Regions from separate parts of the Streptomyces sp. NPDC002776 genome, predicted to be linked through region 2. Evidence: riboswitches for the same ligand, from Rfam matches in the RefSeq annotation. Region 2 holds a riboswitch; each other region holds the start of a gene.
The links. Region 2 has a riboswitch for cyclic di-AMP ahead of ACWD11_RS30165 (transglycosylase family protein). Riboswitches for the same ligand answer to the same signal wherever they lie in the genome.

Region 1: linked by a shared signal. The riboswitch ahead of ACWD11_RS03350 (transglycosylase SLT domain-containing protein) and the one ahead of ACWD11_RS30165 (transglycosylase family protein) in region 2 are both predicted to bind cyclic di-AMP.
Region 3: linked by a shared signal. The riboswitch ahead of ACWD11_RS22925 (C40 family peptidase) and the one ahead of ACWD11_RS30165 (transglycosylase family protein) in region 2 are both predicted to bind cyclic di-AMP.
Region 4: linked by a shared signal. The riboswitch ahead of ACWD11_RS18885 (M23 family metallopeptidase) and the one ahead of ACWD11_RS30165 (transglycosylase family protein) in region 2 are both predicted to bind cyclic di-AMP.

What each region holds. Positions count from the first base shown of each region.
Region 1 is NZ_JBSFVG010000001.1:707,027-714,571, reverse strand. Features, by position in the region: gene recQ (DNA helicase RecQ) at 1-1,835, shown strand, start outside; gene ACWD11_RS03365 (M56 family metallopeptidase) at 1,869-2,807, opposite strand; gene fahA (fumarylacetoacetase) at 3,027-4,247, opposite strand; gene ACWD11_RS03355 (HAD family hydrolase) at 4,567-5,373, shown strand; gene ACWD11_RS03350 (transglycosylase SLT domain-containing protein) at 5,383-5,865, opposite strand; cyclic di-AMP (ydaO/yuaA leader) riboswitch at 5,869-6,052, opposite strand; gene ACWD11_RS03345 (polyprenyl synthetase family protein) at 6,602-7,545, shown strand, end outside.
Region 2 is NZ_JBSFVG010000020.1:26,401-33,945, forward strand. Features, by position in the region: gene ACWD11_RS30155 (cytochrome P450 family protein) at 807-2,078, shown strand; gene ACWD11_RS30160 (transglycosylase family protein) at 2,260-3,258, shown strand; cyclic di-AMP (ydaO/yuaA leader) riboswitch at 3,435-3,613, shown strand; gene ACWD11_RS30165 (transglycosylase family protein) at 3,617-4,315, shown strand; gene eno (phosphopyruvate hydratase) at 4,616-5,896, shown strand; gene ACWD11_RS30175 (FtsB family cell division protein) at 5,992-6,468, shown strand; gene ACWD11_RS30180 (DUF501 domain-containing protein) at 6,492-7,022, shown strand; gene ACWD11_RS30185 (Ppx/GppA phosphatase family protein) at 7,019-7,545, shown strand, end outside.
Region 3 is NZ_JBSFVG010000011.1:162,854-170,398, reverse strand. Features, by position in the region: gene ACWD11_RS22940 (urease subunit alpha) at 1-339, opposite strand, end outside; gene ACWD11_RS22935 (urease subunit beta) at 332-643, opposite strand; gene ACWD11_RS22930 (urease subunit gamma) at 654-956, opposite strand; cyclic di-AMP (ydaO/yuaA leader) riboswitch at 1,695-1,820, shown strand; gene ACWD11_RS22925 (C40 family peptidase) at 1,824-2,297, shown strand; gene ACWD11_RS22920 (ATP-binding protein) at 2,426-2,884, opposite strand; gene ACWD11_RS22915 (helix-turn-helix domain-containing protein) at 3,097-3,963, shown strand; gene ACWD11_RS22910 (DUF397 domain-containing protein) at 3,973-4,200, shown strand; gene ACWD11_RS22905 (8-amino-7-oxononanoate synthase) at 4,288-5,415, opposite strand; gene bioB (biotin synthase BioB) at 5,563-6,738, shown strand; gene ACWD11_RS22895 (adenosylmethionine--8-amino-7-oxononanoate transaminase) at 6,731-7,545, shown strand, end outside.
Region 4 is NZ_JBSFVG010000008.1:273,633-281,177, forward strand. Features, by position in the region: gene ACWD11_RS18870 (GNAT family N-acetyltransferase) at 1-118, opposite strand, end outside; gene ACWD11_RS18875 (HPr family phosphocarrier protein) at 298-579, shown strand; gene ACWD11_RS18880 (GntR family transcriptional regulator) at 717-1,400, opposite strand; gene ACWD11_RS18885 (M23 family metallopeptidase) at 1,589-2,353, opposite strand; cyclic di-AMP (ydaO/yuaA leader) riboswitch at 2,366-2,529, opposite strand; gene ACWD11_RS18890 (M16 family metallopeptidase) at 2,744-4,132, opposite strand; gene ACWD11_RS18895 (M16 family metallopeptidase) at 4,129-5,520, opposite strand; gene ACWD11_RS18900 (DNA gyrase/topoisomerase IV subunit A) at 5,834-7,545, shown strand, end outside.

The sequences.
Region 1 (7,545 bases), on a different contig from region 2:
CACTGTGCTATCAGATCCCGTCCCTGGTCAGACCCGGTACGGGCATCGTGGTGTCACCGCTGATCGCGCTGATGCAGGACCAGGTGGACGCGTTGCGGGCGCTCGGTGTGCGGGCCGGGTTCATCAACTCCACGCAGGATTTCGACGAGCGCCGGGTGATGGAGGCCGAGTTCCTCGCTGGGGAGCTGGACCTGCTGTACCTCGCCCCGGAGCGGCTGCGGCTCGACTCCACGCTGGATCTGCTCTCCCGCGGCAAGATCGCGGTGTTCGCGATCGACGAGGCGCACTGCGTGTCCCAGTGGGGCCATGACTTCCGGCCCGACTATCTGGCGCTGTCCCTGCTCGGCGAGCGCTGGCCGGACGTCCCGCGGATCGCGCTCACGGCGACCGCCACCCACGCGACGCACCAGGAGATCACCGAGCGGCTGAACATGCCGACGGCCCGCCACTTCGTGGCGAGCTTCGACCGGCCCAACATCCAGTACCGGATCGTGCCGAAGGCCGACCCCAAGAAGCAGCTGCTGAGCTTCCTGCGCGAGGAGCACGCCGGGGACGCGGGCATCGTGTACTGCCTCTCGCGCAACTCCGTGGAGAAGACGGCGGAGTTCCTCAGCCGCAACGGCGTGGAGGCGGTGCCGTACCACGCGGGGCTCGACGCGGGGACCCGCGCGGCGCACCAGTCCCGCTTCCTGCGGGAGGACGGGCTGGTCGTGGTGGCGACGATCGCGTTCGGCATGGGCATCGACAAGCCGGACGTACGGTTCGTCGCGCACCTGGACCTGCCGAAGTCGGTCGAGGGCTACTACCAGGAGACGGGCCGGGCGGGCCGGGACGGGCTGCCGTCCACGGCGTGGATGGCGTACGGACTCAATGACGTCATCCAGCAGCGCAAGATGATCCAGTCAGGGGAGGGCGACGAGGCGTTCCAGCGGCGGGCGGAGGCCCACCTGGACGCGATGCTCGGCCTGTGCGAGACGGCTCAGTGCCGGCGGGGACAGCTGCTCGCCTACTTCGGCCAGGACCCCGATGCGTCCGCCTGCGGCAACTGCGACACCTGCCTGACTCCGCCCGAGACCTGGGACGGGACCGTCGCGGCGCAGAAGGTGCTGTCGACCGTGGTGCGGCTGCAGCGGGAGCGGGGGCAGAAGTTCGGGGCGGTGCAGATCGTCGACATCCTGCTGGGCAAGCGCACGGCCAAAGTGATCCAGTTCGACCACGACCAGCTCTCCGTCTTCGGCATCGGGGAGGAGCTGAGCGAGGGTGAATGGCGGGGCGTCATCCGGCAGTTGCTGGCCCAGGGCCTGCTGGCCGTCGAAGGGGAGTACGGCACGCTCGTGCTGACCGAGGGCAGCGGGGCGGTGCTCCGGCGGGAGCGGGAGGTGCCGCTGCGCAAGGAGCCGAAGAAGCCGGTGACCTCGCGGTCGGCGTCGGCCGGCAAGGGGGAGCGGAAGGCCCGGGCCGCCGTGGTGGAGTTGCCGGAGCGGCTGGTGCCCGCGTTCGAGGCGCTGCGGGCCTGGCGGGCCGAGCAGGCCCGGGAGCAGGGGGTTCCGGCGTATGTGATCTTCCACGACGCGACGCTTCGGGAGATCGTCACGGTCTGGCCCTCGTCGGTGCGGGAGCTGGGGAGCGTCGGCGGAGTGGGGGAGAAGAAGCTGGCGACCTACGGGGAGGGCGTGATCGGGGTTCTGGCCGGGCTGGGCGAGGGCGCGGCGGAGTCCGAGCCCGAGTCGAAGTCCGAGCCCGAGTCCGAGCCCAGGAATCAGTCCGTGTCTCAAGGCGAGGAGGATCACTGGCCCGAGATGGACGCGGAGCCGGAGCCTGACGGCTGGGAGTGAGGGGTCGGCCGGGGGCGGGACGCGCCTTCGCCGCTAGGCCAGCGCCGTCAGCCCCGGGCCGAAGACGATCAGCAGCGGGAGCAGGGGCACCAGCGCCGCCGCGGTGGTCGTCAGGACCCGGTGGCGGCGGTCCAGGCGCGGCTGGGGTTCCAGCAGCCGGTCCACGCGCTCGCCCAGCAGGCGGTGGCTGGAGGCGCAGGACAGGACGCCTCGGTGCTGATTGAGCTCGATCAGGGCCAGCGCCGTGGTCAGGTGGCCGCAGCGGCGGGACGCGGTGTCGTCGGCGGCCAGCTCGACCAGGCGGTGGGTCTGGTCGCAGAAGTGGGCGAACAGGGGGATGCGGGGGAAGCCGGTGGCCAATGCGGTGGACAGGTGCAGCAGCCAGTCGTGGCGGGCCCGGGCGTGGCCGCGTTCGTGGGTGAGGACGGCGTCCAGCTGGTGGTCGGTCAGGCGGCGCAGGGCGCCGGTGGTGACGATCAGCTGGGGCGGGTTGCCGGGCATCCACCAGGCGTCCGGGTACTCGTCCTCCAGCACCAGCAGGGGGCCGCGCGCGGCCGGGAGACCGGCGGGCAGGTCCGGGGCGCGTTCGCGCAGGTGGGCCCTGGCCTGGCCGCGACTGCGCCGGGCCTCGACCAGCTCACGGGCCAGCATCGCCGTCGTCCAGGCGGCGCCGCAGGCCAGCAGCAGCGTGAAGGCCGTCGCCCAGACCGGCGCCGTGGACAGGTCGTACGCCGCGGTCACCGCGGGCGGCGCGGGCGCGAAGACATGGTCGCGGACCGTGTGGAAGACGGCGGCGGCGCCCAGGACGAGGGCCGTCAGACAGCACAGCAGCACGGTCGCGACCAGGCACTGCCACACCCACAGCGCGACCACCGGCTCCCGCTCCGGCCACATGGCCCGGGTCAGGGAACGCGGTACCGGCACGGCGGCCAGCAGAGCGACGGCGCTCAGCAGGAGCAGGCAGACGGTCATGCCACGGGCTCCGGATCCTGGTCGGGACAAGGGCGGCTGCGGGGCGGGCTGTGCGCGGGCGGTGCGAGAGCGTGTCCCGCGCGCACCGTCCGCCGCCCAGTATGACGGCGAGCGGCGGTACGCGGCAGACATCGGCGGCCATCGAACCGTTCGACCCGAGGGGAGCGGCCGCGAGCGGCAACTCCCGCGGGGGTGATGGCCGTTCGGCAGGCGGTGGGGTCAGGCCCCGCCGGCCACCACCCGCCCGGTGACCTCGCCCAGCCCCACCCGCGCCCCGTCCGCTCCCGGGGCCCACGCCGACAGCGTCACCACGTCGCCGTCCTCCAGGAAGGTCCGCTTGCCGTCGGGGAGCTCCAGGACGTCCCGGCCGTTCCAGGTGAGCTCCAGCAGGGAGCCGCGCTCGCGTTCCGCCGGGCCGCTGACCGTGCCGGAACCGTAGAGGTCGCCGGTGCGCAGGGAGGCGCCGTTGACCGTCATGTGGGCCAGCTGCTGGGCGGCCGTCCAGTACATCGTCGAGAAGGGAGGTTCGGAGATCACATGACCGTTGAGGGAGACCGAGATGCGCAGGTCGTAACCGGCGGGTTCCTCGGCCGCGTCGTCCAGGTAGGGAAGCAGGTCGTGGGTGCGCTCAGGAGGGGCCACCCGGGCCTCCTCCAGCGCGTCCAGCGGGGTGATCCAGGCCGACACCGAGGTGGCGAAGGACTTGCCGAGGAAGGGGCCGAGCGGGACGTACTCCCAGGCCTGGATGTCGCGCGCGGACCAGTCGTTGAGCAGGCACAGGCCGAAGACGTGCTCCCGGAAGTCGCCGAGGCCGACCGGGCCGCCCATCGCCGACGGCACGCCCACCACGAAGCCGACCTCGGCCTCGATGTCCAGGCGGACGGACGGGCCGAAGACGGGCGCCGCGTCGGCCGGCGCCTTGCGCTGGCCGGAGGGCCGTACGACGTCGGTGCCCGAGACCACGACCGTGCCCGAGCGGCCGTGGTAGCCGATCGGGAGGTGCTTCCAGTTCGGGGTGAGGGAGTCCGCGGCGTCCGGGCGGAACATCTGGCCGACGTTCCGGGCGTGGTTCTCGGAGGCGTAGAAGTCCACGTAGTCCGCGACCTCGAAGGGCAGGTGCAGGGCCACCGCGGAGAGCGGGTGGAACAGCGGCTCGATGGTCTCCCGGTGGGACGGCACCGTGACCCAGGCGGTCAGCGCGCGGCGCACGTCCGACCAGGCGGTGCGGCCCGCCGCCAGCAGCGGGTTCAGCGTGGGCCGGGCGAGCAGGGAGGCGTACGGGGAACCCAGGGCCAGCGCCGCCGCGCCCGCGTCGAGGACGTGGTCGCCGAGCCGTACACCGACCCGGCGCTCGCTGTCCTCGCCGGGGAGGGAGAAGACACCGTACGGAAGGTTGTGCGGGCCGAAGGGGTCGCCCTCGGGGACATCAAAGGGGGGCATGGGTGCTGCCTCACTCTCGTGCGTGCCACGGGTCCGTGTCGTCGCCGCACACGTTACGGGTGGGGCACCCGTCTTGGGCAGTGCACAAGGGAGCGGGACGATCAGTTCCCGAGGTGCGCCGGGCCTGCTGGCGGCCGTGTCGCGCGGTCCTCGCTCCGCCCCGTCCTGCCCTCCGCCCCGTGCGTCACGGCAGTGCCCTCATGTCACCAGCAACGGGTGAGGACAAGGGAGTTGGAGGGGGCGCGTGGGGCGCAGGGGGGCGCCGGGGTCGTCCGGTTCGCGCTGAGTCGTGGGGGCGTCCTGTCCGTATTCTCTGATCATGGCCGCACCCATCGCATATTCACTCATCGCCACCGACCTGGACGGGACCCTCCTGCGAGGCGACGACACGCTCTCCGACCGGTCGCTGGCCGCACTCGCGCGGGTGGCGGAGGCGGGGGCCCGGCACCTGGTGGTGACCGGCCGGCCGGCGCCCAGGGTGCGGCCGCTCCTGGACGACCTGGGCAGCGAGGGGCTCGCGGTGTGCGGGCAGGGTGCGCAGGTGTACGACGCCGGCGCGGGCCGTCTGCTCTGGTCCGTCACCCTGGACCAGGAGCTGGCCGAGACCGCGCTCGGCAAGATCGAGGCCGAGGTGGGACAGGTGTACGCGGCGGTCGACCAGGACGGCGTCGACGGGCTCACCCTGATCGAGCCCGGGTACCTGATGCCGCACCCCACCTTGCCCGCGGTGCGCGTCGGCCGGCGTGACGACCTGTGGGGCGCGCCGATCAGCAAGGTGCTGCTGCGCCATCCCGAGCTGTCCGACGACCAGTTGGCGGCGACGGCGCGTTCGGTGGTGGGTTCGCTGGCGACGGTCACCATGTCGGGGCCCGGGACCGTCGAACTTCAGCCATGCGGCATCACCAAGGCGACCGGGCTCGCCCTGGCCGCGGATCACCTGGGCCTCGGCCCGGAGGGGACGATCGCCTTCGGTGACATGCCCAACGACATCCCGATGTTCGACTGGGCGGCCCACGGCGTGGCGATGGCCAACGCCCATCCCGAACTCAGGGCGGTCGCCGACGAGATCACCCTGTCGAACGAGGACGACGGCATCGCCGTCGTCCTCGAACGACTCTTCCGGTGACGGGCCCGGTCAGTACGCCCCGAAGACGTTGTCGATCGAGCCGTACCGCTGCGCCGCGTAGTTGCAGGCGGCGGTGATGTTGGCGACCGGGTCGTAGGGGTCCCACGAGGTGCCGGACACGTGGTACGCCTGGAAGGTCGGGTCGATCACCTGGAGCAGGCCCTTGGAGGGGGTGCCGGCGGCGGCGTTGGAGTCCCAGTTGTTGATCGCGTACTGGTTGCCCGAGGACTCCCGGATGATGTTGCGGTAGATGCCGTTGTAGCTGCCGGGGATCCCCTTCTGGGCCATGACCTGGAGGGACGCGCGGATCCAGCCGTCCAGGTTGTTGGCGTACCCCAGCGAGGCGGCGGTGGTGACGGTCGGGGTGGCCGCGGCGGCGGTGGTCGCCCCGAGGAGCGGCAGCGCGAGTACGGCGGCTCCGGTGCCGAGGACGGCGAGCTTGCGGGCGACCCGGCTGGTGCGGGCAGGACGGTGCTGAGCGGCAGCAGGCATGACGAAGTTCCTCTCCGGCGCCTGCGAGGTGAGCTGTCGGGTTCGGGCGGGAGCTGCCCGGCCGCGCACCGCGAAGGGCGCGCGACTTCACCCCGAGCCGCACCGGCGCGTCCGAAGACGTGCCGGGTCGGCGACTTACCTGGTTCCCCCGCTCCTGCCATACGAAGAATCTCGGTGGAGCCGGACGGCGGCAGGATTAGGCGTCCGCCCGACAGGCCGGGAACGTATGCGAGAGCACATGTCCGAAACAAGTAGCGGATTCACATATCCAGGGTTTTGATCTTCGTTCACAGGGTGCGTGGTGGGTGCATCTTTGCGAGTGCCAAGTCTCAACTGGCCGCTGGGGAAGGGGTGTCGGGGGAAGTCCGAGAGGCGCCTGCGGACTCGGGGGCGTGAGTCACATCACGCGTGATCACAAGTCGCGCCAAATCTGGCAATCAACCTAAAAGGCGCAGGGCACGTGCAGCATGGTTCCGTCCGCGAGGGGGATACGGACATCCGTGCGGGTTGTCTCTTCGGCTCGAGACACGCTCCACCGCTTCCACGTAAGTCGATCTATATCCGTTCTTATCAGGTGATCAAAAACATAACCACCGTGATCCGATACCGCCCGTCGTGGACGGGTGGGCGGCAGCGGTGATCGAAACGTGACCGGATACGCTGACTTGAGTGAAGGCAGCGACCTATCGACAAACCGCGTAATCGCCAGTAGACACCAGCAGACAGGAGACCCCTCGTGACCGTCGTCGGGCCGTTCGGGCTGAGCGTGCGGGACCAGGCTCTGGAAGCCGATGTCCAGGCCGGATTGGCGGCTGTCGAGGAGGGACTGCTCGAGGCCACCAAGAGCGAGGTCCCCTTCATCACGGGCGCAGCCCAGCATCTGGTGCGCGCGGGCGGGAAGCGGTTCAGGCCGCTGCTCGTGATGCTCAGCGCGCAGTTCGGGGACCGCCACGCGCCGGGGATCGTACCGTCGGCCGTGGTGGTGGAGCTGACCCACCTGGCGACGCTGTACCACGACGACGTGATGGACGAGGCCGAGGTCAGGCGCGGGGTGCCGAGCGCCAACACCCGCTGGGGGAACTCGGTCGCGGTCCTCACCGGTGACTTCCTCTTCGCCCGCGCCTCGCACATCCTCGCCGACCTCGGCCCGGAGGCCGTCCGGGTCCAGGCCGAGGCGTTCGAGCGGCTGGTCACCGGGCAGATCCTGGAGACGGCGGGACCGCAGGACGGGCGCGACCCGGTCGAGCACTACCTCGATGTGCTGGCCGGGAAGACCGGCTCGCTGGTGGCGGTGTCGTGCCGCTTCGGCGCGATGATGTCGGGCGCCGACGAGACGGTGGTGGACGTGCTCACCCAGTACGGCGAGCGGCTGGGGGTCGCGTTCCAGCTGGCCGACGACGTCCTGGACATCGCTTCCGACTCCCGCGAGTCCGGCAAGACGCCGGGTACGGATCTCCGGGAGGGGATCGCGACCCTGCCCGTGCTGCGGCTGCGGGAGCGGGCGCAGCGGCTGGGGCTCGCGGAGGACATCGCGCTCTGCGAGCTGCTGGACTCCGACCTGACCGACGATGTGCGGCACGCCGAGGCGCTGGCCGCGCTGCGGGCGCACCCGGCTCTGGAGCAGGCCCGCCGGGACACCGTGCGGTACGCCCAGGACGCGCGGGCCTCGCTGGCGCCCCT
Region 2 (7,545 bases):
GCGCTGGTGGGGCGAGGTCGCGGAGCAGGACGAGCGAGAGGCGTACATGCCCGGGCGGTACCTGCTGCTGGAGCAGGGCAAGCTGACCGAAGCCCTTCCCCATATCCAGAGGGCGGCCGAGGCGGGCAGCCGGGAGCCGGCCCAGGAACTCGGGTTCCTGCTCCTCGCGCGCGCCCTGCACTGGCTAGGCGTCGCGGCCGAGCACGGCAACCCCGCCGCGGCCGAGGCCCTCCCCGCACTCCGCGCGGCCCTCACGGACCAGCGACTCCTGTCGGCCCTGGCCCACCACACCCCCGACCCCACGCCCCCGTCCCCCGGCCCCCACTCTCAGCCGGACGCGCCATCACCCACGCCCTGGACGAAATCCGCGCCCGAAACCCCACCACGCAGTAACCCCGCCAGGGCCCAACACCGCCACACGCGCAGAGAGGCAGAGAGTAGGGGGACGGACTCTCCTCAGCAGAGCCGCCAAGACCCACCCCGGCCCACCGGGCCGCCTCCGCCGGGCCCACCCATCCACCCGCCGCCGGCTCCCGCCCTCCAGCTCGCGCAGAGAAGGGGTGGCTCTCCCCGGCGGGCCCCGACAAGAAGCCGAGCACGGCCTCACGGCGCCTTGGCCCGCCCAGCCACCCACCCCCTCGCCCCGCCCAGCGAAGCCCCCGCCCCCCGCCGGATACCGTCAAGGAGTGACCGACCACCCCACCCCCGCCCCCAATCCAGACCGCGCCGCAACCCCCGCAGCCACCCCCACCCCCGCCTCGGCCTGCCCCGTCACCCCCACCCCAGACGGTGCCGCAACCCCCGCAGTGCCCCCTCCTCCCGCCCCCGACCTCTTCACCTGGGAGTTCGCTGCCGATCCCTACCCCGCATACGCCTGGCTGCGGGAGTACGCCCCCGTGCGTCGGACTACGTTGCCCAGTGGGGTGGAGGCGTGGCTGGTCACGCGGTATGCCGATGCCAAGCAGGCGTTGGCCGATCCGCGGCTCAGCAAGAACCCCGCGCATCACGACGAGCCCGCGCACGCCAAGGGCAAGACCGGTATCCCCGGTGAGCGCAAGGCCGAGCTGATGACGCATCTGCTCAACATCGACCCCCCGGACCACACCCGGCTGCGACGGCTCGTCAGCAAGGCGTTCACGCCACGCCGGGTCGCCGAGTTCGCCCCGCGCGTGCAGGAGCTGACCGACCACCTCATCGACCAGTTCGCCGACCGGGGATCCGCCGACCTCATCCACGAGTTCGCCTTCCCGCTCCCCATCTACGCCATCTGCGACCTGCTCGGCGTCCCGCGTGAGGACCAGGACGACTTCCGGGACTGGGCGGGCATGATGATCCGCCACCAGGGCGGCCCCAGGGGCGGAGTCGCGCGGTCCGTGAAGAGGATGCGCGGCTACCTCGCCGACCTCATCCACCGCAAGCGCGCGGCCCTGCCCGACACCCCCGCGCCCGGCGAGGACCTCATCTCCGGTCTCATCCGCACCTCCGACCACGGCGAGCACCTCACCGAGAACGAGGCCGCCGCCATGGCCTTCATCCTTCTCTTCGCGGGCTTCGAGACCACGGTCAACCTGATCGGCAACGGCACCTTCGCCCTGCTGACCCACCCCGACCAGCGGGCCCGCCTCCAGCAGTCCCTCGCCGCACAGGAGACGGCCCTCCTCGAAACCGGCGTGGAGGAACTCCTCCGCTACGACGGCCCCGTAGAACTCGCCACCTGGCGCTTCGCCACGCAGCCGCTCACCGTCGGGGGCCAGCACATCGCCCCGGGCGACCCGGTCCTCGTCGTGCTCGCCGCCGCCGACCGGGACCCCGAGCGGTTCGCCGACCCCGACACGCTCGACCTCTCCCGCCGCGACAACCAGCACCTCGGCTACGGCCACGGCATCCACTACTGCCTCGGCGCCCCGCTCGCCCGCCTGGAGGGCCAGACCGCACTGGCCACCCTCCTGCGCCGCCTCCCGGACCTCCGGCTCGCGGTGGAACCGGACGAGCTGCGCTGGCGCGGCGGCCTCATCATGCGCGGACTGCGCACCCTCCCGGTCGAGTTCACCCCGGTCGAGTTCACCCCGAGCGACTGAGCCGGCCGCCTCGACGGACCGTCAGGTCAAACCTGACACACCCTCAAGTCTGTGATCTTCACGTGATCTGCGCGGCATTAACTTGTGACAAGTGATCGTCTGCCGATACGTTCACTCGTCAGCGCGGCGCCTCGCGTCAACGGCGCCGCGCCGGTCCCCGCTGTCTTCGAAAGGCCCTCGCATGCTCTCCGGGAACGGTCGTCACCGTCGCCCCCGCCAGGCCCCGGCTCTCCTCGTCGCGGCCGGAGTGACCGGCTCCGCCATCGCCATCCCGCTCCTCGGCGCCTCGGGCGCCAGCGCGGCCGAGGGCACCACCTGGGACCGGGTCGCGGAGTGCGAGAGCGGTGCCTCCTGGAGCGAGGACAGCGGCAACGGCTACTACGGCGGCCTCCAGATCACCCAGGAGAACTGGGAGCGGTACGGCGGCACGCGGTACGCCGCCTCCGCGGACCAGGCCAGCCGCTCCCAGCAGATAGCCGTCGCCGAGCGCATCCTCGCCGACCAGGGCCTCGCCGCCTGGCCGACCTGCGGCCCGCTCTCCGGTCTCGACACCGAGTCGGGTTCGGTCGACATCGACACCGGCGTCGCGGAGGATGAGTCCGCTTCGCCCGAATCGTCGGAGTCCGCCAACTCCTCCGGCTCATCTGATTCGTCCGGTCTGCTGGACCCGCTCGACGGCGATTCCGCGGATTCGGAGCCCAGCTCCTCCCCGTCGACCGAGGCCACGGACAACTCGAACAACTCAACCAAGTCGGACAAGTCCTCCGAATCCACGGAGTCCGCCGAGTCGGTCGAGTCGTCACAATCCTCCGATACTGCCCCCTCCGTGGAGGCCGACAGTGAGTCCTCGGCCACTCCCGGGCGGGACAACCCGGACAACTCCGGCCGGATCGAGGGTGATTCCGCCCTCACCGACACCGGCTCCAGCGGCACCGGGCGCCACCGCGGCGAACCCGCCGACGAGAGCGCCGGCCGCAGCGGCGAGGAAGGCGCGTCGGACGGCTCGTACGTCGTCCGGGCCGGCGACAGTCTCGTCGGCATCGCCGACTCCCTTGACGTGAACGGCGGATGGCGCGGGCTCTACGCCGCCAACCAGGAGACCGTCGGCACCGATCCGGACCTCATCATCCCCGGTCAGACCCTTGAAGTAGGGGTCGAACCGGGCGAAAAGCAGCGGTAGTTCACGTCACGCTTCGCGCTGAATGTCCGGTTTGGCGAAAGTGTGGGATGAGTCTCAGAAGCCCTGATCGTCTTTGAAATTCGGCGGATCGCGTGTCTACCGTCGGGACCGCTCGTCAACACGAGCCCCGGCTGCCGCAACGCCGAATCCTGCCAGCGGCCGTACGGGAACAGTCGTCGCGTCATGCGCCGCAGGCAGGAGCGGGGGACCCAAGGTAGGCGCCGGGTCCGGCAGTCGAGGCGACTCGACACCGGAACCGGCTTGGGGTGAAGCCGCGCACCGCGAGGTGCACGGCCGGGCAACTCAACCGGCCCGAACCCGACAGCTCACCTCGCAGGCGTCGGTGAGGGGATCCACCATGCTGTTTTCCGGCAAGGGCAAGCACCGTCGTCCGTCCAAGGCCACTCGCGCCATCGCCATCGCCGGTGTCACCGGCGCCGCCGTCGCCGCTCCGCTGATGGCGGCCGGCAACGCCTCCGCCGCCACCGCCGCCGAGTGGGACGCCGTCGCCCAGTGCGAGTCCGGCGGCAACTGGTCCATCAACACCGGCAACGGCTACTACGGCGGCCTGCAGTTCTCGGCCTCCACCTGGGCCGCGTACGGCGGCACCCAGTACGCCTCCACCGCCGACCAGGCCAGCAAGGCCCAGCAGATCGAGATCGCCGAGAAGGTGCTCGCCGGTCAGGGCAAGGGCGCCTGGCCGCACTGCGGCACCGGCCTGTCGAGCGCCGCCTACACGGGCGGCTCCGGCACCGGCTCCAGCACCGGCTCCTCCTCCGAGAGCGGCACCGAGACCTCCACCCGCTCGACCGAGGAGCAGTCCGCCTCGCGTTCGACCGAGCGTCCGGCGCAGAAGCAGAAGACCGTCACCACCCCGACCGGCAAGAAGGTCAAGAAGGGCGACGGCGAGTACAAGGTCGCCACGGGTGACACCCTCAGCACCATCGCCGAGGAGAACGACGTCAAGGGCGGCTGGGAGAAGCTCTTCAAGCTGAACAAGGACATCGTGGCGGATGCCGACCTGATCTACCCCGGTCAGCAGCTGCACCTCAAGTAGTCCCGTAGCCGAACCACAGCGCGCTCATAGACGCCTGGTTCACACTGAAGACCTCGTGCGGGCCACCCCCGTCCCCACGAGCACCCCGCTCCGGTGCGTGTTCCCCCGTACGCACCGGAGCGGGGTTTTCTTTTCCGGTATGTCACCGTCCCTTTGTTCCGCTGCCGAACAATGGGTACCGTCTGTCCTTGTCCACGGGACGGTCGGTCGGCTGGCCTACGTCCCGCAGGCGGATAGGCTCTAGTCGCAAGGCTCACGTGCCCCGCACTTCCAGCGTCACATCCCAAGAAGGAGATGCTCGTGCCGTCCATCGACGTCGTCGTAGCCCGGGAAATCCTGGACTCCCGAGGCAACCCCACGGTCGAGGTCGAGGTCGGCCTCGACGACGGCAGCACGGGTCGTGCCGCCGTTCCGTCCGGCGCTTCCACCGGCGCCTTCGAGGCCATCGAGCTCCGCGACGGTGACCCCAACCGCTACCACGGCAAGGGTGTCGAGAAGGCCGTCCTCGCCGTCATCGAGCAGATCGGCCCCGAGCTGGTCGGCTACGACGCCACCGAGCAGCGCCTGATCGACCAGGCGATGTTCGACCTGGACGCCACCGACAACAAGGGCTCCCTCGGCGCCAACGCCATCCTCGGCGTCTCGCTCGCCGTCGCCCACGCCGCCTCCGAGGCCAGCGACCTGCCGCTGTTCCGCTACCTGGGCGGCCCGAACGCGCACCTGCTGCCGGTGCCGATGATGAACATCCTGAACGGCGGCTCGCACGCCGACTCCAACGTGGACATCCAGGAGTTCATGATCGCCCCGATCGGCGCGGAGTCCTTCTCCGAGGCGCTGCGCTGGGGCACCGAGGTCTACCACACCCTCAAGAAGGTGCTGAAGAGCAAGGGCCTGGCCACCGGCCTCGGCGACGAGGGCGGCTTCGCCCCGAACCTCGGCTCCAACCGCGAGGCCCTCGACCTCATCCTCGAGGCGGTCAAGGAAGCCGGTTACACCCCCGGCGAGCAGATCGCCCTCGCGCTCGACGTCGCCGCCTCCGAGTTCTACAAGGACGGCGTCTACACCTTCGAGGGCAAGGCGCGCTCCGCCGCCGAGATGACCGAGTACTACGCCGAGCTGGTCGAGGCGTACCCGCTGGTCTCCATCGAGGACCCGCTGTTCGAGGACGACTGGCAGGGCTGGCAGACCATCACCGAGAAGCTCGGCGACAAGGTCCAGCTCGTCGGCGACGACCTGTTCGTTACCAACCCGGAGCGCCTGGCCCGCGGCATCGAGGAAGGCGCCGCCAACGCGCTGCTCGTGAAGGTGAACCAGATCGGTTCGCTGACCGAGACCCTGGACGCCGTGGAGCTCGCCCAGCGCAGCGGCTTCAAGTGCATGATGTCCCACCGCTCCGGCGAGACCGAGGACGTCACCATCGCCGACCTCGCCGTCGCCACCAACTGCGGCCAGATCAAGACCGGCGCCCCGGCCCGCTCCGAGCGCGTCGCCAAGTACAACCAGCTGCTGCGCATCGAGGAGATCCTCGACGACGCCGCGGTGTACGCCGGTCGCTCGGCGTTCCCCCGCTTCAAGGGCTGAGCCTGCTGAAGGCATAGCCAGTCGTACGTACGTCCCCGTACTCGGTCCCGTACCGTGTGCGGGGACGTACGCGCGTGTGTGAACGGGAGTGAGAGATGGCCGTCAAGGACCGGGACCGTTTCTCCACCACGACCAGGATCCGGTTGCTCGGGGAGCAGACGGCGGCCCGTGTCTACCGCTCGCAGACCAAGCGGCAGGCCCGCCGCTCCCGGCTCACCGGCCGGGCGGCCCTGCTCGCCCTCGTCGTCTGCTCCCTGGTCGTCGCCCTCGCCTACCCGATAAGGCAGTACGTCGCCCAGCGCGCCGAGATCGCCGATCTGGAACAGCAGAAGCAGCAGGCCCGGCAACGGGTGGAGGAGCTGCGCGATCTCAAGGCCCGCTGGCAGGACGACGCCTACGCCGAGCAGCGGATCCGCGAGCGGCTGCACTATGTGATGCCGGGTGAGACCGGCTTCGTCGTGATCGACCCGGACGCGGCGAAGCAGGCGCGCACCGACCTGGGCACGGCGGACCGGCCCTGGTACGCGAACGTCTGGGACGGGGTCGACAAGTCCGACGCCGCCGACCGATAGATAGATAGAGACGAAAGACTGTGATGGAAACGCCCCCGCCCACCACTCCGCGGACCGAGCCGACCGACGCGGATGTCGAGGCCTTCAAGCAGCAGCTCGGCCGGCCGCCGCGCGGGCTGCGGGCCATCGCGCACCGGTGCCCGTGCGGGCAGCCGGACGTGGTGGAGACGGCGCCCCGGCTGCCGGACGGCACGCCCTTCCCGACGCTGTACTACCTGACGTGCCCGAAGGCGAACTCCGCGATCGGCACGCTGGAGGCGAACGGCGTGATGAAGGAGATGACCGAGCGTCTGGAGCGGGACCCCGAGCTGGCCGCCGCCTATCGCGCCGCGCACGAGGACTACATCCGGCGCCGGGACGAGATCGAGGAGCTGACGGGCTTCCCGAGCGCGGGCGGCATGCCGGACCGGGTGAAGTGCCTGCATGTCCTGGTGGCCCACTCGCTGGCGGCCGGCCCCGGGGTCAACCCGCTCGGCGACGAGGCCCTCGCGATGCTGCCGCAGTGGTGGCGCAAGGGGACGTGCGTGACCCAGGGTCAGGAGGCGGCCGGATGACCCGCGTCGCCGCCATCGACTGCGGTACCAACTCCATCCGGCTCCTCGTCGCCGACTGCGACCCGGAGACGGGCGAACTGGTCGATCTGGACCGCCGTATGACCATCGTGCGGCTCGGGCAGGGCGTGGACCGCACCGGGCGGCTCGCCCCCGAGGCGCTGGAGCGGACCTTCGCCGCCTGCCGCGAGTACGCGGCGGTCATCAAGGAGCACGGCGCCGAGCGCGTCCGCTTCGTGGCGACCTCCGCCTCCCGGGACGCCGAGAACCGCGAGGACTTCGTGCGCGGGGTCGTCGGCATCCTCGGGGTGGAGCCCGAGGTGATCAGCGGGGACCAGGAGGCCGAGTTCTCCTTCACCGGCGCCACCAGGGAGCTGGCCGGACAGGATCACCTGCCCAAGCCCTACCTCGTGGTGGACATCGGCGGCGGGTCGACCGAGTTCGTCGTCGGGGAGGAGCACGTGCGCGCCGCCCGCTCCGTCGACATCGGGTGCGTGCGGATGACCGAGCGGCACCTGGTGCGGGA
Region 3 (7,545 bases), on a different contig from region 2:
GACCCCGTCCATGGTGTCGGGGTTGCCCGCCTTGCCGAGGCCGGTGATCCGTCCGTCGCGGATGCCGACGTCCGCCTTGACGATCCCCCAGTGGTCGATCACGACCGCGCCGGTGATCACCGTGTCCGGGGTGCCTTCGGCGCGCGTGGCACGCGACTGTCCCATGGACTCGCGGATGACCTTGCCGCCTCCGAACACGGCCTCGTCACCGGAGAGTCCGGGGCCGCCGGAGCGGTCCTCCTCGATCTCGACCAGCAGATCGGTGTCGGCGAGCCGGATCCGGTCGCCGGTCGTCGGGCCGAACAGGTCGGCGTACGCGGCCCGGGAGATCTCAGGCATCGAGGGCACCTCCGGTCTCCCCGCGCAGTCCGGGCACGACGCGGGCGCCGGCCAGCGGGACGAGTTCGACGTCGACGGGGATGCCGGGCTCGAAGCGCACGGCGGTGCCGGCGGCGATGTTCAGGCGCTTGCCGCGGGCGGCGGCACGGTCGAAGTCCAGGCCGGGGTTGGCCTCGGCGAAGTGGTAGTGGGAGCCGACCTGGACGGGCCGGTCGGCGGCGTTCAGGACGGTCAGCCGGGTGACCTCGCGGCCCTCGTTGAACACGACGGGCTCGTCCGCGAACAGGATCTCTCCGGGAATCATCGCAGCCCCCTCAGACGATCGGTTCGTGGACGGTGACGAGCTTGGTGCCGTCCGGGAAGGTCGCCTCGACCTGGACGTCGTGGATCATCTCCGCGATGCCGTCCATGACGTCGTCCCGGGTGAGCAGCTTGCGTCCGGAGGCCATGAGCTCGGCGACCGTACGGCCGTCCCGCGCGCCTTCGAGGATGTGCGAGGTGATGAGGGCGACCGCCTCCGGGTGGTTGAGCCTGAGCCCGCGGGCCCGGCGCTTCTCGGCCACGTCGGCCGCCACATGGATCAGCAGTCTCTCTTGCTCGTGCGGGGTCAGTTGCACAGCCCACCTCACAGTCCTCGCTCCGGACCGTGCGGGGCCCGGTTGCCGCTGCCACGGGCAAAGTCCCTGGTGGCGTGGAGGGAGGCTAGTTGGACCGGGTTTCGGGCACGTTAACCGAGCTGTGACCCGTCAGGGGCCCAGGGCGCCGCCTCCGGAGCTGCCGGCCGGGCGGAAGCCGGTGGGGGGGCCGGGCGAGCGATCCGGCGGCCCGGACCGAGGAACTGACGCGCATTCGGGCCCCACGTCGGCGCGCGCACTGCGGGTGTTGGACGGCGAGCGCCGCACGGCTCGTGTCACGCTGCCGCCTCGCTCGGACAGTTGACGCAGGTGAGCCCGGTCCGGCCATTCGGCGATGGCGTCGAGGCGTCCGGACCGGAGTCGAAACGGACCAAAGGAGGTACCCCCTTTCGGCGTAGTCGTGTCTCCTGCCGTGGGCCCGTCAGGGTTGCGCAACGAGGCTAGGCCCTCACCCGAAAGAGACGTTCCGGTGCTGGTCCGGGCATCCTCCGTAGCCTCGACGCTGGTTCGAACGGAGCAGTGTCCACCCGAACGGGTGAGTGGTGAGTAACGCCACAAATCCCCGGTTCCGTTGGGATTTTCGGACATCCGTGAGCCAAGATCCCTGACTGACGACAAGCCCCCGCCACCACGGCGGGGCGATCCGGGCGGACGCCGAGTCCTGCCGCCGCCCGGATGACCGGTCGACAGGAGTGGATCGGCAGGAGTGGAGGACCCGAGCACGACGGGTCGCCGGCACGGATGTCCGTGCCGAGCAGCCCTTGGGGTGAAGCCGCATCGCGGCCGGGCAACTTCGCCAGCCCGAATCCGACAGGTCATCCTTCACAGGCGGCTGACGAAGGGTTGCGCATGACTGCGCTCAATCGTGTCCCGTCGCTCATGGCCCGGGCCGGTACGGCTTCGGCTCTGACCATCGCCGCCGTGGGCGGTTCGCTCGTGGCCCCGGGCCTCTCCGCGGAAGCGGAGGCGGCTACGCCGGCGACGAAGGCACTCCAGGTCGCGGCCTCCAAGAAAGGCTCCCCGTACAAGTACGGCGCCACGGGCCCGTACCGCTTCGACTGCTCCGGGCTCACGCTCTACTCGTTCAAGAAGGCGGGCAAGAAGCTGCCTCGTACGGCGGCCCAGCAGTACAACAAGACACGCCACATCTCCGCCAAGAGCCGCAAGGCCGGCGACCTCGTGTTCTTCCACTCGGGGTCGAACGTCTACCACGTCGGCATCTACGCCGGGAAGGGGAAGCTCTGGCACGCCCCGAAGACCGGGGATGTGGTGAGGCTGCAGAAGATCTGGACCAAGAGCGTCTGGTACGGCCGGGTGAGCTGACCGGCCGCCACCCGAAGGGCGGTGGCGCCCCTGACACGCCGCCGCCCTGACGGGTGCCCGAGTGACCGCCGCGAGGAGCCGGACCGCTCCCGGGGCGGTCAGCGCTGTACCGCCCGCAGGGGCGCTCGCTAGGGCTCCTGCTGACCGGCGGTGGTGACCGGCTGGGCCGGTACGGTCCAGGGAAGTTCGATGGAGACCGTCTTGCCGCCCTCACGGGTCGGCCTGACTCTGAGTCGGCCGCCGCACTCGGCGGTCAGCCAGCGGATGATGACCAGACCGCGGCCGTTGTCCTGCTGGACAGCGGCCGGCAGTCGTTTGGGGAACCGCGGGTGGCTGTCGGTGACCCCGATGCGCAGGTGTTCGTCATGGCTCAGTTCGAGGTCCACCGTGAAGGTGGGTGACTGGCCGAGGGTGTGCTGTACGGCGTTGGTGGCGAGTTCGGAGACGATGAGCCGGATGGTGTCGGCCACGTCCGTCCCTGCGGGCAGTCCCCATTCCTCGAGAGTGCTGACCACATAGCCGCGGGCCGCGGAGACCGAGGCGGGATCGCTCGGCAGAGTGACGGATGCTTCCAGATGGTCTGCCATGGCGGCGTCGTCCCTTTCCCACGGGACCGCGGTCCGACACGGAGCGGATGGTTCGAGTACGGTCCCGGACTGGTGCTTCCTCGCCAGACTGCCATTACCGCGCCGGTCACGGTGGCGATCCACCAAGATATGCATATATCTGTCGCTCGATGCGGTGAACTCTGCGACGCGAGAGCGTATTTGGGCGGCCCGGTTGAAGTAAGGAGTAGCGCATGCAGCACGGTCCCGCGGTACGCCGCCGGAAGCTGGGCGCCGAACTGCGTGCGTTGCGCGCCGGTGCGGGGCTCACCAGTGGTGAGGCGGCGCGGCTGGTGGGCTGGCACCAGTCGAAGGTCAGCCGGATCGAGACCGGCGCCAGCGGGGTGAAACCGGCCGATGTGCGGTTACTGCTGGACGCCTACGCCGTCGCCGACTCCCAACTACGGGAGTTGCTGCTGGTATTGGCGGGCTCCGACGACGGCGCGGGCCGGCACCACTGGTGGCACGCCTACCGCGGGGTGCTGCCGCCGACCTACCGGGACTTCATCAGCCTGGAGTCCCAGGCGAGCGCGTTGCGCACGCTGGAGACCTCCGTGGTGCCGGGGCTGCTCCAGACGCCCGAGTACGCCCGGGAGGTGACCCGGGCCGCGGTAGGCGGCCTGGACGACACGGACGAGCGCCTCGACACGCTGGTGGAAGTGCGGCTGGCCCGGCAGGACGTGCTGCGCGGCGAGCCGCCGCTGGAGCTGAGCGCGGTGCTCGACGAGGCGGTGCTGCACCGGGAGATCGGCGGCCCCGGGGTGATGGCCCGGCAGCTGTGGCAGCTGGTGGAGGCGGGACGCCTGCCACAAGTGCGGCTGCAGGTACTGCCGTTCACGGCCGGGGCGCACATCGGAGTCACCGGGCCTTTCGTTATTTTCTCATTTTCGCGCACTTCTGATCTGGACGTGGTTGTTCTCGACCACTTGACGAGTAGCCTCTACCTCGAACGGAAAGAAGACCTCCAGGCGTACACGGAGGCCTTCACCACCCTTCAGATCCACGCCCTTTCGCCCGAGGAATCGCTGGATTACATCGCCGGGCTAGCTGACGGCGCGTAAGGAGGCACCATGACTGCACTGCCTCGGAACGTACCTTCCAGTACCGAACTGCACGACGTGCAATGGCTGCGCAGCAGTTACAGCACGGGTGCGAACAACTGCGTGGAGACCGCTCGGCCGCTGACCGGCCCCTGCGCCGGACTGTTCGCCGTACGCGACTCCAAGGCCCCGGCCGGACCCGCGCTGCTCTTCTCCCCCGAGAGCTGGGCGGACTTCACGGCCGCGATCCGGTCCTGACAGTTGCGATCAGGTTCCGAGCAAGCACCGAGCAAGTTCTGATCAGCGTCCATCAGTTCCACGGCGGCAGGGCCGTGTCACGCCGACTCATGGTCGTGTCTCGCCGATGACCCGTACAGCGCGTTCGATCTGACCGCCCGTGAGATCCGCGCGGGCGGTCAGCCGCAGCCGCGAGATGCCGTCGGGCACGGAAGGAGGACGGAAGCAGCCCACGGCCAGACCCGCCGCCCGGCAGTCCGCCGCCCAGCGCAGAGCCCCCTCGGGGGACGGCGCGCGCACGGAGACGACCGCCGCGTCCGGACGCACCGCCTGATGGCCCGCGGCCGTCAGGCGGGCGTGCAGTTCGCTCGCCACCGCACGCGCCCGGGCCGCCCGCTCCGGCTCCCGGCGCAGCAGCCGCAGCGCCGCGAGGGCGGCACCGGCCGCGGCGGGGGCGAGTCCGGTGTCGAAGATGAACGTCCGGGCCGCGTTGACCAGGTGGTCGATGACCCGGGCCGGGCCGAGCACGGCACCGCCCTGGCTGCCCAGTGACTTGGACAGCGTCACCGTGACCACCACATCGTCGGCGCCGGCCAGCCCCGCCGCGTGCGGAGCGCCCCGGCCGCCGTCGCCGAGCACGCCCAGGCCGTGCGCGTCGTCCACGACCAGGCCCGCCCCGTACTCTCGGCACGCCTCGGCGAGCCCGGCCAGCGGGGCCGCGTCGCCGTCGACCGAGAAGACCGTGTCGGAGACGGCGACCGCCGGCCCGTCGTGCGTCCGCAGCGCCTTGCGCACGGCGTCCGGTTCGGCGTGCGCGACCACCTGGGTCGTGCCGCGGGCCAGCCGGCAGCCGTCGATCAGCGAGGCGTGGTTGCCGGCGTCGGACACGATGAGCGAGCCGTGCGGCCCGAGCGCGGTGACCGCGGCGAGGTTGGCCGCGTAGCCGGAGGAGAAGACCAGCGCCGCCTCGAAGCCACAGAAGTCCGCCAGCTCCCGCTCCAGCTCGCCGTGCAGCTGGGTCGTACCGGTGACGAGCCGGGAGCCGGTGGCGCCGCCGCCCCAGGTCCGCGCCGCGCGCGCGGCGCCCTCAGTGACGTCGGGGTGGTGGGTCAGGCCCAGGTAGTCGTTGCCGGCCAGATCCAGCAGCGGCGAGTCGGCCGGGCGAGGGCGCAGCGTCCGTACGAGTCCGGCGCGGCGGCGCAGCTCCGCCTGCTCGTCGATCCAGCCGAACGCCATGAGTCCTCCGGAGATTTTGTAGGCAGCGCACAGACACTAGCGGGACGACCAGGCACCCACGGTGTGGCAATACCCACACGTCGAAGGGGCCGAGTTGTACGAACTCTCCTTGGCCGGGGACCACTCCTTAGGACAGGATCAGCTCTCATGGACCTGCTGAACACGCTGCTGGACAAGGGGCTGCGGCGCGAGCTGCCGACCCGCGAGGAGGCCCTGGCCGTCCTCGCCACCTCCGACGACGACCTGCTCGATGTGGTGGCCGCGGCCGGCAAGGTGCGCCGGCACTGGTTCGGCCGCCGGGTGAAACTGAACTACCTGGTCAACCTCAAGTCCGGCTTGTGCCCCGAGGACTGCTCCTACTGCTCGCAGCGGCTCGGCTCGACCGCCGGCATCCTCAAGTACACCTGGCTCAAGCCGGACGAGGCCTCCAAGGCGGCGGCCGCCGGTCTCGCGGGCGGCGCCAAGCGGGTCTGCCTGGTGGCCAGCGGACGCGGCCCGACCGACCGTGACGTGGACCGGGTCTCGGACACCATCAAGGCGATCAAGGACCAGAACGAGGGTGTCGAGGTGTGCGCCTGCCTCGGGCTGCTCTCCGACGGCCAGGCCGAGCGGCTGCGCGAGGCGGGCGCCGACGCCTACAACCACAACCTCAACACCTCCGAGGCCACCTACGGCGACATCACCACCACCCACACCTACGCCGACCGCGTCGACACCGTGCAGAAGGCGCACGGCGCCGGTCTGTCCGCCTGCTCCGGTCTGATCGCGGGCATGGGCGAGAGCGACGAGGACCTGGTGGACGTGGTCTTCTCGCTGCGCGAGCTGGACCCGGACTCGGTGCCGGTGAACTTCCTGATCCCGTTCGAGGGCACCCCGCTGGCCAAGGAGTGGCACCTCACCCCGCAGCGCTGTCTGCGGATCCTGGCGATGGTGCGGTTCGTCTGCCCGGACGTCGAGGTGCGCATCGCGGGCGGCCGTGAGGTCCACCTGCGCACGATGCAGCCCCTCGCGCTGCACCTGGCCAACTCGATCTTCCTCGGTGACTACCTCACCAGTGAGGGCCAGGCGGGCAAGGCCGACCTGGAGATGATCGCGGACGCCGGGTTCGAGATCGAGGGCGCCGGCGAGGTGACGCTGCCCGAGCACCGGGTGAGCGGTGGGTGCGGTTCGCACGAGGGCGGCGGGGGCTGCGGTTCCGCCGCGCAGCCGGAGGGTGGCGGGAGCTGTGGTTCCGCCGCGCAGCCGGAGCCGGGCGAGGCCCGCACCGACCTGGTGGCCGTACGCCGTCGGGGTGCCGGAACGGACCTCGCGCCCAATGCCTGACCTGAGCGTGCCCGAGCTGCTGGACCTGGACCGTCGGCACGTGTGGCATCCGTACGGTCCCATGCCGGGCCGGCAGGAGCCGCTGGTCGTGGAGTCGGCGAACGGGGTGCGGCTGCGGATGGCGGACGGCTCGGGCGAGCTGGTGGACGGGATGTCGTCCTGGTGGTCGGCCATCCACGGCTACAACCACCCGGTGCTGAACGAGGCGGCGCGCGAGCAGCTCGGCCGGATGAGCCATGTGATGTTCGGCGGGCTCACCCACGAGCCCGCCGTCCGCCTCGCGAAGCTCCTTGTCGACATGTCGCCTGAAGGTCTGGAGCATGTGTTCCTCGCCGACTCCGGCTCGGTGTCGGTCGAGGTCGCCGTCAAGATGTGCCTCCAGTACTGGCGCTCCCTCGGCCGTCCCGGCAAGCAGCGGCTGCTGACCTGGCGGGGCGGCTACCACGGCGACACCTGGCAGCCGATGTCCGTGTGCGACCCCGAGGGCGGGATGCACGACCTGTGGACGGGCGTGCTGCAGCGCCAGGTCTTCGCGGATCCGCCACCGGCCGAGTACGAGGAGTCCTACGCCGACCAGCTGCGCGCACTGATCGAGCGGCACGCGGACGAGCTGGCCGCGGTGATCGTCGAGCCGGTGGTGCAGGGCGCGGGCGGGATGCGGTTCCACTCCCCCGCGTATCTGCGGGTGCTGCGCGAGGCGTGTGACGCCCACGGCGTGCTGCTGGTGTTCGACGAGATCGCGACCGGGTTCGGGCGCACCGGCGCCCTGTTCGCAGCGGACCACGCGGCGGTGACGCCGGACGTGAT
Region 4 (7,545 bases), on a different contig from region 2:
CCAGGCGCTCGGCGTCATCAACGGTGATGGGGCGGATGCGCGCGGTGCCGCCGTCGCGCAGCACCACGTCGGCTTCCCAGTGGGCGGGGTACTCGTGCCGGTCCGACGCGCTCTGCATGGGGCCCAGACTACGGCTCGCGTACGACAACGGCGCGGGGCAGTCTGTGGAGGACGGGTGTCGGATCGAGGCCGCGGTCCGACGGTCACGCGCGGGACGGGACGCAGGACCGTACCGGGCACGCTTCGCGTTGTGGAACACTGGTCTAGACAACCTGAGAACCTGAAGGGCAGCATCACATGGCTGAGCGCCGCGTCAACGTCGGCTGGGCCGAGGGCCTCCACGCCCGCCCCGCCTCCATCTTCGTCCGAGCCGCCACGGCCACAGGCGTCCCGGTGACGATCGCCAAGGCCGACGGCAACCCCGTCAACGCGGCCTCCATGCTGGCGGTCCTGGGCCTGGGCGCCCAGGGCGGCGAGGAGATCGTGCTCGCCTCCGACGCCGAGGGCGCGGACGCCGCTCTCGACCGTCTGGCGAAGCTGGTCTCCGAGGGCCTCGAGGAACTCCCCGAGACCGTCTGAGCGAATACCGGGCGCGGCAGCCGCCGCCTCCTCACCGGGCTCGTCCGAATTACCGGGCGAGCCCTTCGCATTTCCCGATTCCGGGCAGCGGAAATAATCCCCCGGGAATTACGCCTTCTTTGTATACGGCGCGCATGTTAATGCCGGAGGCCCGACATGTTTACGGGATGTTGCGAATTCCTCACACGCTCCCCGGCGGGGAACCGCAGTCGGTGCGTGCCGCTGGAGCGCTCGGTGTGCACGGCCGTGATCGCCCGCGCGCGTTCGCTGTCGCCGCGGGCCACCGCGTCCACGATCGCCCCGTGCTCCGCCCAGGCGTCCACGGGGGCGGCCGACGCCTCCACCGAGTACATCCAGGCGATCTTGTGCCGCAGCTGGGTCAGCATCGAGGTCAGGGCGGGGCTGCCGGAGGCCTGGGCGAGCGTCTCGTGGAACCAGCCGCCCAGGGAGCGCAGATCCTCGCTGTTGCCCCGCCTGGCCCGCTCCTGACCGAGCCGCACCAGGCCGCGCAGCACCTTCAGATGTGCCTCGGTGCGCCGCTGGGCAGCCCGGGCGGCGCCGAGCGGCTCCAGCAGCGAGCGCATCTCCAGCAGGTCGGCGGCCTCCTGCTCGGTCGGTTCCGCGACGCACGCGCCCGCGTGCCGCCGGGTCACCACGAAGCCCTCCGCCTCCAGCGTGCGCAGGGCCTCCCGGACGGGGACGCGCGAGACGCCGTAGCGGCGCGCGAGCAGTTCCTCGGTGAGTCGGCTGCCGCGCTCGTAGACACCGGCGACGATGTCGTCCCGGATCGCCGTGCATACCGAGTGCGCCGGAATACGCATGACCCGACCTCCGCTTTAATCCCCGTGAAACGTCGACAACTGACGTGTGTTCAGTGACTCTATTCCAATGAGCCGGAATTTCCGAAGGGGGGACGGAATCCATGCATATTTTTTGGACAGCGGGGGGTCGCAAACGCCAAAACCCCGGCTCGGTGAGCCGGGGTCCGGGCAGCGCGGGGCGGGTGCCGTCAGATGTTCACGCCGTGCGAGCGGAGGTAGGCGACCGGGTCGATGTCCGAGCCGTACTCCGCGCTCATGCGGGCCTCGAAGTGCAGGTGCGCCCCGGTGACGTTGCCGGTCGCGCCGGAGACGCCTATCTGCTGGCCCGGGGTGACGCTCTGGCCGACCGAGACGCCGACGGACGACAGGTGCCCGTACTGGGTGTACGTGCCGTCGTGCATCTTGATGACGACCTGGTTGCCGTACGCCCCGCCCCAGCCGGCCTCCACGACGGTGCCCATGCCGACCGAGCGGACGGGGGTGCCGGTGGCGGCGTGGAAGTCGACGCCGGTGTGGGTGCCGGAGGACCAGACGGCGCCGCCGGCCTTGTAGCTCGTCGAGACGTAGGAGCCGGAGATCGGGGAGACGAAGGTGTTCAGGCGCTTGCGCTCGGCCTCGCGGGCGGCGCGCTCCTTGGCCTCGCGGGCCTTCTCGGCCGCCTCGGCGGCCCTCTTGCGGGCGGCCTCCTCGGCCGCCTGCTTCGCCGCCGCCTCGTCGGCGGCCTGCTGCTGGGCGGCGGCCTGGGCGTCGATCTGCTGGGCGACCGAGTCGCCGATGGTGATGACGGGGGTGAGACCGGTCTGCTCGGGCGCGGCCTCCGCGGCGAGCGCCGGGCTCGCGAGGGTGCCGATGACGCCGGTGGTGGTGAGGGCCGCGACACCCGCCGCGCGGGCGGTGGTGCGCTGCATCCGGCTGGGACGTCGGTGCTTCCCGGTGGCGCGCGTGAACGCCATGTAGTGGCTGGTCCTTTCCTTCCCTCTCGCCTACCGGGTTAGCTGACGGGTTCGGAGCAGGAAGGTCTCCTACGGACCCCCTCGCTCACGCGCGGGCGTCCGATTCACCCCAGGGACTGCGATGGGTCCCCGGCTCCCCTGGCTCGCGCCGTACGGGGACTCGGCGATGACTGTCCGGTGCCGCGGGTGCGGCGCACTGCCTGACGAACAGCCCGGATGACGCTAAACGCCGCAACTTTCAATCCCCAAACGGATCGCGGTTTTTGTAGCGCACGCCACAGAGCAGACAGGCAACCTCTCCCTCAAATCGGACATGGAAGGGCCCTGGTGACGCTTCCGTCACCAGGGCCCCACACGCGCGTGACAGCACGTTCACATCCGAGGGTGTCTCTACTCGGCCGTCACGACGGTGACTTCACCGATTCCGAGGGGCTCGACGGCCTTCTTGATCTGCGCCGCGTCGCCGACGAGCACGGTCACCAGCCGGTCCACCGGGAAGGCGCTGACGACGGCCGCGGTGGCCTCCACGGTGCCGGTCTCGGCGAGCCGGCGGTAGAGCGTGGCCTGGTAGTCGTCCGGCAGGTGCTGCTCCACTTGGTCGGCCAGGGTGCTCGCCACGGCGGCGGCCGTCTCGTACTTCAGCGGCGCCACCCCGACGAGGTTCTGTACGGCGACGTCCCGCTCGGCGTCGGTGAGCCCGCCCTCGGCGAGGGTGCGCAGCACCCTCCACAGGTCCTCGAGCGCGGGACCGGTGTTGGGGGTGTCGACGGAGCCGCTGATGGCGAGCATCGCCGCGCCGGTGCCGTCGGGGGTGGAGCGCAGCACCTGCCCGAAGGAGCGCACCCCGTAGGTGTAACCCTTCTCCTCCCGCAGAACGCGGTCCAGGCGGGAGGTGAGGGTGCCGCCGAGGCAGTAGGTGCCGAGGACCTGCGCGGGCCACACGCGGTCGTGCCGGTCGGGGCCGACGCGGCCGATCAGCAGCTGCGTCTGGACGGCGCCGGGGCGGTCCACGATGACGACCCGGCCGGTGTCGTCGGCGGTGACCGGGGGCACCGGCCGGGGTTCGGCGGCGGAGCCGGTCCAGGAGCCGAGGGTGTCGGCGAGGAGCGCGTCGAGGTCGGTGCCGGTCAGGTCGCCGACGACCACGGCGGTGGCCGTGGCGGGGCGCACATGGCGCTCGTAGAAGGCGCGTACGGCCGCGGAGTCGATGGCGGCGACGGTCTCCTCGGTGCCCTGGCGCGGGCGGGACATGCGCGAGGTCGCCGGGAAGAGCTGCCGGGACAGCTCCTTGGCGGCGCGCCGGGAGGGGTTGGCCAGCTCGTGCGGGATCTCGTCCAGCCGGTTGCGGACCAGCCGTTCGACCTCGCTGTCGGCGAACGCGGGCGCCCTGAGGGCGTCGGAGAGCAGCCCGAGCGCCTTGGGCAGGCGGGAGACCGGCACTTCGAGGGAGAGCCGGACGCCGGGGTGGTCGGCGTGCGCGTCGAGGGTGGCGCCGCAGCGCTCCAGCTCGGCGGCGAACTCCTCGGCGGAGTGCTTGTCGGTGCCCTCGGAGAAGGCCCGCGCCATGACCGTGGCGACGCCGTCCAGACCGGCCGGCTCGGCCTCCAGGGGCGCGTCCAGCAGGATCTCGACGGCGACGACCTGCTGGCCGGGGCGGTGGCAGCGCAGGACCGTCAGGCCGTTGTCGAGGGACCCGCGCGTGGGCGCCGGGAAGGCCCAGACCTTCGGCTCGCCCGCCTCGGGCCGGGGGTGGAACTCCATGGTGGCGAGCTCGGTCACTTGGCCGTCTCCTCGTTGTGGGCGCTTGCTTCCACGGTGGCCGCGGACTCCAGGTCCTCGGTGGGCTCCTCGACGGTCTCCGGGGGGACCGTCGGCTCGTAGACGAGCACCGCGCGGTTGTCGGGGCGCAGGCGGGCCTTGGCGACCTCCTGGACCTCCTCGGGGGTCACCTCCAGCACCCGCTGCACGGCGGTGAGGGCGAGCTGCGGGTCGCCGAACAGGACGGCGTAGCGGCACAGTTCGTCGGCGCGGCCCGCGACCGTGCCGAGCCGGTCCAGCCACTCGCGCTCCAACTGGGCCTGGGCGCGCTCCATCTCCTCCGCCGTGGGGCCCTCCGCCGCGAACCGGGCGAGCTCCTCGTCGATGGCCGCCTCGATGACCGGGACCTCGACGTCACCGGAGGTCTTCACGTCCAGCCAGCCCAGCGAGGGCGCTCCGGCCAGCCGCAGCAGGCCGAACCCGGCGGCGACGGCCGTGCGGTCACGGCGTACGAGACGGTTGTAGAGGCGGGAGGACTCGCCGCCGCCGAGCACCGTCAGGGCCAGGTCGACCGCGTCGCACGCGCGCGTGCCGTCCTCGGGGAGGCGGTAGGCAGCCATCAACGCCCGCGCGGGGACCTCCTCCTCGACGACCTCGCGCAGCTCCTTGCCGATGATCTCCGGCAGCGAGCCGTCGCGCGGGGCGGGCTTGCCGTCATGGGAGGCGATGGAGCCGAAGTACTTCTCCACCCAGGCGAGCGTCCGCTCGGGGTCGATGTCGCCGACGATCGACAGCACGGCGTTGTTGGGCGCGTAGTACGTACGGAAGAACGCGCGCGCGTCCTCCAGGGTCGCCGCGTCCAGGTCGGCCATCGAACCGATCGGCGTGTGGTGGTAGGGGTGGCCCTCGGGGTAGGCGAGAGCGGTCAGCTTCTCGAAGGCCGTGCCGTAGGGGACGTTGTCGTAGCGCTGGCGGCGCTCGTTCTTCACGACGTCGCGCTGGTTCTCCATCGACTCGTCGTCCAGGGCGGCGAGCAGCGAGCCCATGCGGTCGGCCTCCAGCCAGAGGGCGAGCTCCAGCTGGTGCGCGGGCATGGTCTCGAAGTAGTTGGTGCGCTCGAAGCTGGTGGTGCCGTTGAGCGAGCCGCCCGCGCCCTGCACGAGCTCGAAGTGACCGTTGCCCTCGACCTGGGCGGAGCCCTGGAACATCAAGTGCTCGAAAAGGTGAGCCAGGCCGGTGCGCCCCTTGACCTCGTGGCGCGAGCCGACGTCGTACCAGAGGCACACCGCCGCGACCGGGGTCAGGTGGTCCTCCGAGAGCACCACGCGCAGGCCGTTGGCCAGGCGGTGCTCGGTCGCTGTCAGGCCTCCGGAGCCTGCCTGGGTGGTGGCCGTGTGACCCATGGGCATGTACGTCCCTTCGATCGCGGACGCGGTCTCGAAACCGCGGTTTTCCTGCCGGTCCTGCCACTGTATGCAAGCGTGCGGGGCCGCGGCGAAGTTCCCGGGCCGCGTACGCCGAGGGCGGATGCCGACAGCGGATCGCGTAGCCTGCGGGCAGCCGTGAGCGGAGGCCCCTCTCCGCGCCGGGGCGGACGGGCGACGCCGGGTCCTGGTCCGGGTTGTCAGTGCCGCGGTCCACAATGGTCCGCGTCGGATCCAGTTCACGCGTCAGCATGAGCGCCCCGTAGGTGAGCACACAGAAAAAGGAGCCTTGGCAGCGATGGCCCGCCGCAGCACGAAGACCCCGCCGCCCGACGACTCGTACGAGGAGAAGATCCTCGACATCGACGTCGTCGACGAGATGCAGGGCTCCTTCCTCGAGTACGCGTACTCGGTCATCTACTCCCGTGCCCTGCCGGACGCCCGTGACGGCCTCAAGCCGGTGCACCGCCGGATCGTCTACCAGATGAACGAGATGGGCCTGCGCCCCGACCGCGGCTATGTGAAGTGCGCGCGCGTGGTCGGCGAGGTCATGGGTAAGTTGCACCCGCACGGCGACGCGTCGATCTACGACGCGCTGGTGCGCATGGCGCAGCCCTTCTCGATGCGGCTCCCCCTGGTCGACGGCCACGGCAACTTCGGCTCGCTGGGCAACGACGACCCGCCGGCCGCCATGCGGTACACCGAGTGCCGGCAGGCCGCCGCGACCAGCCTGATGACCGAGTCGATCGACGAGGACACGGTCGACTTCGCGCCCAACTACGACGGCCAGGAGCAGGAGCCGGTGGCGCTGCCCGCCGCGTTCCCGAACCTCCTGGTCAACGGCGCGTCGGGCATCGCGGTCGGCATGGCCACCAACATGCCCCCGCACAACCTCGCCGAGGTCATCGCGGCGGCCCGCCACCTGATCCGCCACCCGAACGCGGATCTGGACGCCCTGATGCGCCACGTCCCGGGCCCCGACCTGCCCACCGGCGGCCGGATCGTCGGCCTGACCGGCATCCGGGACGCCTACGAGACCGGCCGCGGCACCTTCAAGATCCGCGCGACGGTGGCCGTGGAGAACGTGACGGCGCGCCGCAAGGGCCTCGTCGTCACCGAGCTGCCCTTCACGGTCGGCCCCGAGAAGGTCATCGCCAAGATCAAGGACCTGGTCGGCTCGAAGAAGCTCCAGGGCATCGCCGACGTCAAGGACCTCACCGACCGCGCGCACGGCCTGCGCCTGGTCATCGAGATCAAGAACGGCTTCGTGCCGGAGGCGGTGCTGGAGCAGCTGTACAAGCTGACGCCGATGGAGGAGTCCTTCGGCATCAACAACGTCGCCCTGGTCGACGGCCAGCCCCTCACCCTGGGCCTCAAGGAGCTGCTGGAGGTCTACCTCGACCACCGTTTCGAGGTCGTGCGGCGCCGCAGCGAGTTCCGCCGCACCAAGCGGCGCGACCGGCTGCACCTGGTGGAGGGCCTGCTCACCGCGCTCGTCGACATCGACGAGGTCATCCGGCTGATCCGCTCCAGCGAGAACAGCGCCGAGGCCAAGCAGCGCCTGATGGAGCGCTTCTCGCTGTCGGAGATCCAGACGCAGTACATCCTGGACACCCCGCTGCGCCGGCTCACCAAGTACGACCGCATCGAACTGGAGGCGGAGAAGGACCGGCTCAACGAGGAGATCGCCGAGCTGACCCGGATCCTGGACTCGGACGCCGAGCTGCGCAAGCTGGTCTCCAACGAACTGGCTTCGGTGGCCAAGAAGTTCGGCACCGAGCGGCGTACGGTCCTGCTGGACTCGGCGGGCGCGGTGTCCGCCGCCGTACCGCTCCAGGTGGCCGACGACCCGTGCCGGGTTCTGCTGTCCTCCACGGGCCTTCTGGCCCGTACGGCGAACGGCGACCCGTTCGCGGAGGACGCCGACACCAAGCGCGCCAAGCACGACGTGATCGTCTCGGCGGTGCCGGCCACGGCCCGCGGTGAGGTGGGCGCGGTGACGTCCGCGGG